2 regions of the Bradyrhizobium sp. USDA 223 genome follow, and region 2 is predicted to be linked to the other one. Evidence: predicted binding sites of a transcription regulator. Region 2 holds the regulator's gene; the other holds the start of a gene.
The links. The regulator LexA, encoded in region 2, represses DNA repair genes until DNA is damaged. The targets are predictions, from matches to a motif close to TGTTCNNNNTGTGTTCNG.
Positions count from the first base shown of each region.

Region 1: a site for LexA is predicted at 1,976-1,993, ahead of ABIA40_RS17680 (ImuA family protein). Genes of this name have one in related genera too.

Region 1 covers NZ_JBIYDR010000001.1:3,822,238-3,826,062, reverse strand. The annotation lists gene ABIA40_RS17690 (UdgX family uracil-DNA binding protein) at 1-660, opposite strand, end outside; gene ABIA40_RS17685 (putative DNA modification/repair radical SAM protein) at 660-1,895, opposite strand; gene ABIA40_RS17680 (ImuA family protein) at 2,058-2,846, shown strand; gene ABIA40_RS17675 (DNA polymerase Y family protein) at 2,743-3,825, shown strand, end outside.
Region 2 covers NZ_JBIYDR010000001.1:2,268,691-2,272,515, reverse strand. The annotation lists gene glp (gephyrin-like molybdotransferase Glp) at 187-1,395, shown strand; gene lexA (transcriptional repressor LexA) at 1,572-2,273, shown strand; gene ABIA40_RS10360 (hypothetical protein) at 2,659-3,093, shown strand; gene ABIA40_RS10355 (GAF domain-containing protein) at 3,311-3,825, shown strand, end outside.

The DNA.
Region 1 (3,825 bases), 1.6 Mb from region 2:
CACCTTGAGCCGGGCCGGATTGAAGATGCTGGCATAGTAGCGCCGCCAGGTTTCCTCCAGCCGGTCTTCGCCCGGCGCCTCGCTCTTGCTGACGCCCGGCGTGAAGGAGAGCGCATGGCCGTCCCAATGCGCGCAGAGGTCCGGCGTCAGGATCGACCAGGGCATGTCGGCAAAGCGCTTGGCGAAGAACGGCGCGGCGAGCTCGACGACGTGATGCTCCGGCTCGAACCAGGCGACGTAGTGCGCCTGGCGTTCCCTGCCGATCTCGCGGAAGCGCACGAAGGCATGCATCTTGTGCTCGTCGCGATAGACCGCTTTCGCCATGGCCGTGACAAGCGCGACATCGGGGTCGGTCGCGACCTCGATGAGATCGTGATTGTCCTTCAGCCGGAACAGCAGGCGATACAGGATCGCAAAGCGCTCGTTGTCGCGATGCAGGATCGCCGCCTTGGCAAGCTCGACGAATTTTGCCGAGACGGTGAACGTGCCGTCGTTCACCTCGAGGATCGGAGACGGCGCTTGCGGCGCGAACAGCTCGGCTTCACGGCCCTGCACGGTCCAGGTGGCCTCGCCGGGCGGCACGTGATGGAGCACGAGGCTACGCGCGGCTTTGCGCCAGCCGTCGAAATCGGTTTCGGTGTCGAGCATGATGTACTGCATCAGAAGCCAAATCCCAGTTGCGTTGCTTTCGGCTTGAACCGTTCGATCAGCCCGGCAGCATCGAGACGATGCGGTGCGGGACGGTGATCGCTGAGGACGATGAACGGCAGTGCCTTGTTGCGGGGCACATGCAGCCGCGCGAGGTCGGCGAGGCGGATCGTGGTGGTGCGCCGCGTCGCGAGGATGCGTTCGACCGTCCTGGTGCCGAAGCCCGGCACCCGCAGCAGCTCCTCGCGGCTGGCGCGGTTGACGTCGAGCGGGAAGCGGTCGCGGTGGCGCAGCGCCCAGGCGAGCTTGGGATCGATGTCGAGCGGCAGCATCGCGCTGTCGTCGACGATCTCACCGACGTCGAAGCCGTAGAACCGCATCAGCCAGTCGGCCTGGTAGAGCCGGTGCTCGCGCAGCAGCGGCGGCTGTATCAGAGGCAAAGCATGGCTCGCGTCGGGGATCGGGCTGAAGGCGGAGTAATAGACGCGCCGCAGCCGGTAGGCGCCGTAGAGATTGGCGCTGGTGTGGAGAATGGTGTGATCGGAGGCGCTATCTGCGCCGACGATCATCTGCGTACTTTGTCCGGCGGGCGCGAAGCGCTGCGGTTTGGCCTTTGTCTTCGCGCTGCGGCTGTCCTCGGCCTCGTCCAGCTTCAGCCGCAGCCGGCCCATGGTGCGGCGGATCGCGCGCACGTCCTTCTCCGGCGCGAATTGCTGCAGGCTCGTCTCTTCAGGCATCTCGATGTTGATCGAAAGGCGGTCGGCATACTTGCCGGCCTCGGCGATCAGCGCGTCGTCGGCCTCGGGAATGGTCTTCAGGTGGATGTAGCCGCGGAAGTGATGCTCCTCGCGCAGTTTTCGCGCGACGTTCACCACTTGCTCCATCGTGTAATCAGGGCTGCGGATGATGCCGGAGGAGAGGAATAGGCCCTCGATGTAATTGCGCCGGTAGAAGTCGAGCGTGAGCTTGACCAATTCGTCGATGGTGAAGCGGGCGCGTGGGACGTTCGAGGAGGCGCGGTTGACGCAATAAAGGCAATCGTAATTGCAGGCGTTGGTCAGCAGCACCTTGAGCAGGGAGATGCAGCGTCCGTCCGGCGCGTAGGAATGGCAGATGCCCATGCTTGGGGCGGTCGAGCCCATGCCCTTGCCGTCGCTGGAATCCCGCTTCTCGGTGCCGCTGGAAGCGCAGGATGCGTCGTATTTGGCGGCATCCGCCAGAATCTCCAGCTTGCGTTGTACGTCCATGTTTGAATCTCTTTGATTCCGCTCATGAATCTTTGGATGCGCCAATTCGATTGACTCTGCCGGCGCCGTTAGCTTTATATTAGAACATATCATGAACAAATGAGCCAGCTGCTGGTTCTCTTTTTGAGAGCCATCGGCAATCACCTCTGAGGAGCGGCGAGCATGAGCGGCGCACGTATGAGCGCGCTTGCGATCCTGCGCGGCCAGATCGAGCGCATCGAGACGGCGGAGGTCGTGCATCCGCGCGATCGCATCGCCCTCGGCCATGGCGCGGCCGACGCCGTGCTGAAAGGCGGGCTCGCGCGCGCGGCGATCCACGAGGTGTTTTGCGAAGGGCGTCAGGGCGCGGCTGCGACGGGGTTCGTCATGGGCCTTGCGGGACGCGTGAGCGCGCGCCGGCCGCTATTGTGGGTGCGGCAGGATTTTTCGGAGCTCGAAACCGGTGCGCTGTCGATGAGCGGGTTATCCGAGCTAGGCCTCGACCCTCGCCGTGTGGTGATGGTGCGCGCCGCCGATGTCGAGAGTGCGCTGCGCACCTCGGCCGACGCGCTCGCCTGCGATGCGCTGGGCGCCGTCGTGCTCGAGCTCTGGGGCGATGTCAGGCAGTTCGATCTGGTGGCAAGCCGCAAACTGACGCTGGCCGCGCAATCTTCCGGCGTTACCGGCCTCTTGCTGCGCATGGCGGCGCAGCCGCTGCCTTCGACCGCGGAGACACGATGGATGCTGCGTGCGGCGCATTCGCCTCCGGGCTCGATGTGGAGTGCCTGGGGCGCGCCGGTGTTCGATGCCGAGCTCTTGCGCAATCGTCATGGCCCGTGCGGCCGGTGGATCATGGAATGGAATTGTGATGAGTGCCAGTTCAGTGAACCCTCGACGTATCCTCAGCCTGTGGCTGCCGCGCCTGCCCATCGACAGGATCCAGCGGTTCGTTGGCAGCGCCGGGCTGGGTAAACCCAATCATGAGCCTGATATCGTCGTCATCAAGGACAACAATGCGCTGGTGATCCATGCGCTGGACGAGGCCGCCGAGCGCCTCGGTCTGTATATTGGCCAGCCGCTCGCCAATGCGCGGGCGATGTGCCCGGACTTGCGTGTGTTCGACGCCGATACCGTGGCCGATGCGAAGACGCTCAGCGATATCGCCGATTGGTGCGACCGTTTCACGCCGCTGGTGGCGCTCGATCCGCCGCACGGGTTGTTCCTGGACATCACCGGCTGCGCGCATCTGTTCGGCGGCGAGGCCGCGTTGTTGCGGACATTGGTCCGCGCATTAGCCCGTCAGGGCTTTGCCGTCAACGCGGCGATCGCCGGCACCTCGGTTTGTGCGCGCACGCTGACGCGGCAGGCCACGGGTACCATCGTGGCCGATGGCGGGGAGGCGGAGGCGATCAGGTCGTTTCCAGTCTCCGCGCTCGGTGCAGGTGAAGCCATCACCACCGGCCTGCGCCGCGCCGGGCTGAAGACCATCGGTGATGTCGCATCGCGCAGCGCCTCCGAGATCACGGCGCGGTTCGGCGCCCGGTTCTCCACGCTGCTCGCCCATGCGCTGGGGCAGGGCGATGCGCCGATCAGCCCGCGCAAACCGCCGCCCGATTACATCGTCGAAAAACGCTTTGCCGAGCCGATCGCGACCGACACCATGATCGCGATGACGCTGTCGCGGCTGGCCAATACGTTGATCGCGTCCATGGAGAAGCAGGGCAAAGGCGCGCGGCGGCTGGAAGCGGCATTCTTCCGCACCGATGGCGCGGTGCGTACGATCACGGTCGAGACTGGACGTCCGGTGACGCGAAGCGCCGTAATCGACCGCTTGTTCCGCGAGCGGCTCGATGCACTCGCCGATCCCCTCGATCCCGGCTTCGGCTTCGACATGGTGCGCCTATCGGCGAGCCGCACCGAGATCGTGGTGCAGGAGCAGCGCGATCTCGAT
Region 2 (3,825 bases):
CTTGCCATGGCAATCCTCGTTCCGGTCTGTCTCGCCTTCCGCATCATGCCGCGGCGGAGTTGAGCCGACCTCCTCCACCCCGCGATCACGCAGGATAAATCATCCCGCGTGCTGCTTTGCCTCACGCCTGCACTCGGCTAGAACTCTCGCCGCCCATTGACTGATGTGCTCAGCAGGAGTTCGCCCGTGGCCCTGATGCCGGTTTCTGACGCGCTTGCCGCGGTGTTGGCCGGCGTCGAGCCGCTGGCTGAACAGATGGTTTGCCTCGACGAGGCCTACCATCGTGTGCTCGCCCGCGATGTCGCGGCACGGCGCACGCAGCCGCCGGAGGCAATGTCGGCGATGGACGGCTATGCCGTGCGCACGGCGGACGCGGCATACGATTCGAGGTTGACCGTCGTCGGTGAGGTCGCGGCGGGCCGGCCGTTCGCGGGAAGCGTCGGCCCCGGCGAAGCCGTGCGGATCTTCACCGGCGGCGTCGTTCCCGACGGCGCCGATGCCGTCGTGATCCAGGAGGACACGGCTGCCGACGGCAAACATGTCACGATCAAGGAAGCCGCCATTTTCGGCCGGCACATCCGCCCTGCAGGCGTCGACTTCCGCGAAGGAGACGTGCTGCTGCGCAAGGGAATCCGTCTCACCGAGCGCGATCTCGCCCTTGCCGCCGGAATGAATCATCCGCATCTCGCCGTCATCCGCCGCCCGAGGGTTGCCGTTCTCGCCACCGGCGACGAGCTCGTGATGCCAGGCACCACGCCTGGTCGTGGCCAGATCGTCTATTCCAACGGCTATGCCCTGCATGCGCTCGCCCGCAGCGAGGGCGCCGAGACCATCGACCTCGGAATTGCCGCCGATACGCTGGAGGCGACGTCCGCCGGCATCCGCAGCGCGCGCGAGAGCGGCGCCGACATCCTGATCACGACCGGCGGTGCGTCGGTCGGCGACCACGACCTGGTCCAGCAGGCGCTCAAGGGCGAAGGCATCGCGATGGCGTTCTGGAAGATCGCGATTCGGCCCGGCAAGCCGATGATGCACGGTCGACTAGGCGCGATGCGCGTGATCGGCCTGCCCGGCAATCCCGTGTCGTCCTACGTGTGCGCCTTCCTGTTCATGGTGCCCTTGATTCGCGCCCTGTCGGGCCGTTCAGCGATTCATCATCAGCGCGAGCGCGCCGTGCTGGGCCGCGATCTCGCCGCCAACGACCAGCGCGAGGATTATCTGCGTGCGCGACTGGAGGTGCGCGACGACGGCACGCGCGTCGCCCTTCCCGTCAGCCATCAGGACTCCTCCCTGCTTGCGAATCTCGCTGCGGCACAGGTACTTCTCGTGCGTGCACCGTTCGCGCCGAAGGCCGAGGCAGGGACGCCTTGCGAGGTGCTCCGGCTGCCCGTCTGAGCCGCCCAGCCACACGCATTCCGCGAGTTTGGCCGCGTTCACCATAAATTAAGCAGTTGCGGAACACATATCGAACATATAGTGTCCGTTCATGATTTGTTTCGAGGATGTAGCGGCTTATTGCCGACTTCATCGTCTCGGAATCGAACGACATCAACCGGGGGACTTTGGTCGAGATGTTGACGCGCAAACAATACGAGCTTCTGCGGTTCATCAGCGAGCGTCTGAAGGAAAGCGGCGTGCCGCCGTCCTTCGACGAGATGAAGGATGCGCTCGACCTGCGCTCGAAGTCAGGCATCCATCGCCTGATCACTGCGCTCGAGGAGCGCGGCTTCATTCGCCGCCTGCCCAACCGTGCCCGTGCCATCGAGGTGATCAAGCTGCCCGAGCTCCAGGCCGCCGCCGGCAATCGCCGCGGCTTCACCCCGAGCGTCATCGAGGGCAATCTCGGCAAGGTGCGCGCGAGCTCCAGCCCGCCCGCGGACGAGGGCGAGCGCCCGGTCGCGGTGCCCGTGATGGGCCGCATCGCCGCCGGCACGCCGATCGAGGCACTGCAGACCCGCAGCCACACCATCAGCGTGCCGCCGGACATGCTCGGCTCGGGCGAGCACTACGCGCTCGAAGTGCGCGGCGATTCGATGGTCGAGGCCGGCATCCTCGACGGCGACATGGCGCTGATCCAGCGCAACGAGACCGCAAATACCGGCGACATCGTGGTGGCATTGATCGACGACGAGGAGGCCACGCTCAAGCGCTTCCGCCGCCGCGGCGCCTCGATCGCGCTCGAGCCCGCCAATGCCGCCTACGAGGTCCGCATTCTTCCGCCGAACCGCGTGAAGATCCAGGGCAAGTTGATCGGGCTTTACCGGAAGTACTGATACCGGAAGTCTCAAGCGCCGCGCGCGCTTCGATCGGCATCGGCGATCCAGGATCGGAGCGGATACTTGTCCGCTCCGGCTGGACGGTTTCTCTGGTTCTGCGCCGGCTGTCCGGTCCATCTTCCCGCGCGACATTCGCCCGCGCAGGCGCGCAGCCATTTCTGCTTCGCCGGTAGAGTTGTGCCGGCAGTGCTGATAGCTCCGGCCGAATGCAAGGACGCGAGGTTTGTTCCTATCGAATCCGGGAAAGATAATGTGATCGCGTGCTGCGAACGCGAGCCGCAGATTTGCCCATAACCGAGCAGAGCGTTGTATGCTTCCACTCTGATAGAGGCCTGCGCCTCGAAAGAGACGCGGGTCGCTATCCCAGCATGAGGAGCACCCGATGTGTGACTACAGCTTGCATGCCGTCGCGACGCGCCCCGCCGTAGTCGGCGAGACGATCGTCACGACAACCTTCCGCGGCACCTCGACGCGCGGCTTCGCTTCTGAAGCCGATCCCTCCGTCGCGGTCTGTCTGCTGCCGGGAACGGAGCTCGCTTTCGCCGACGACGTCCGCTACGACAACCGCTGGATCTGGACGCGCACCGTGAACTCTCGCGTCGGCAAGTTCGGCAAGATCGACCCGCACATTCCCGATCGCCATCATGACGCGATCGAATTTCCCGACGGCAAATATGTGCTGGTGACGCAGCTCGTCGAAGGCCAGCGCGCGACCGTGCTGCAATTGCCGGTGACGCAGCCGGCCCCCGAGCGCGAGCACAAGCCGCAGACCGTCGCCGACACGCGGCCCACGATCACGCGCCTGCCGATCGGCTGACGCCCTTCGGCCGAAAGGCCGAGCCCGGGATTGAAATTGCCGTCGCCGGCCGAGGCCGGCGAGCCCGGTGGGTTTTTGTTTCAGGACATTCGATCGGCGAGCCCGCCGCCGCGCCTCGTCGCCGCATGAAGTTTGGGCCGTCCTGCCTGAATTTTGAACGTTCGCTCCGCAGCCAAATGACCGATGCTGCAGTGGCTTGAGGCGGCGGACAGGCTCGATGAAGACCTTCATTCGCGTCGTTGAACTCTGGGTACCCGACCGGACGCGCATGCGGCTGGAATTCGGCGGCGGCCTCTACGACGAAGGGCTGTCCGCGTTCAAGGCCGTCAGCGAAGAGCTGCACTTCGGATATGACGAGGGACTTCCAGGCAAGGCCTGGGCCTGTGGCCACCCCGTCATCCTCACGAAATTCGCCAACTCCTATTTCAAGCGGACCGATCAGGCCGCTGCGGCCGGCCTCACCTGCGGCGTGGCGGTGCCGGTGTTCGCGGGCGAATTCCTGCAAGCCGTGCTGGTGCTGTTCTGCGGCGACGACGAGGCGCACGTCGGCGCGATCGAACTCTGGCACAACGATCCTGATCTCTCGCATGAGATGGGGCTCGTCGATGGCTATTACGGCACCGCGGACATGTTCGAATTCAACTCCCGCCACACCAGATTTCCGCGCGGCTTCGGCCTGCCCGGACGCACCTGGAAGGCGGGCCTGCCACTGATCATCAAGGACTTGCACGA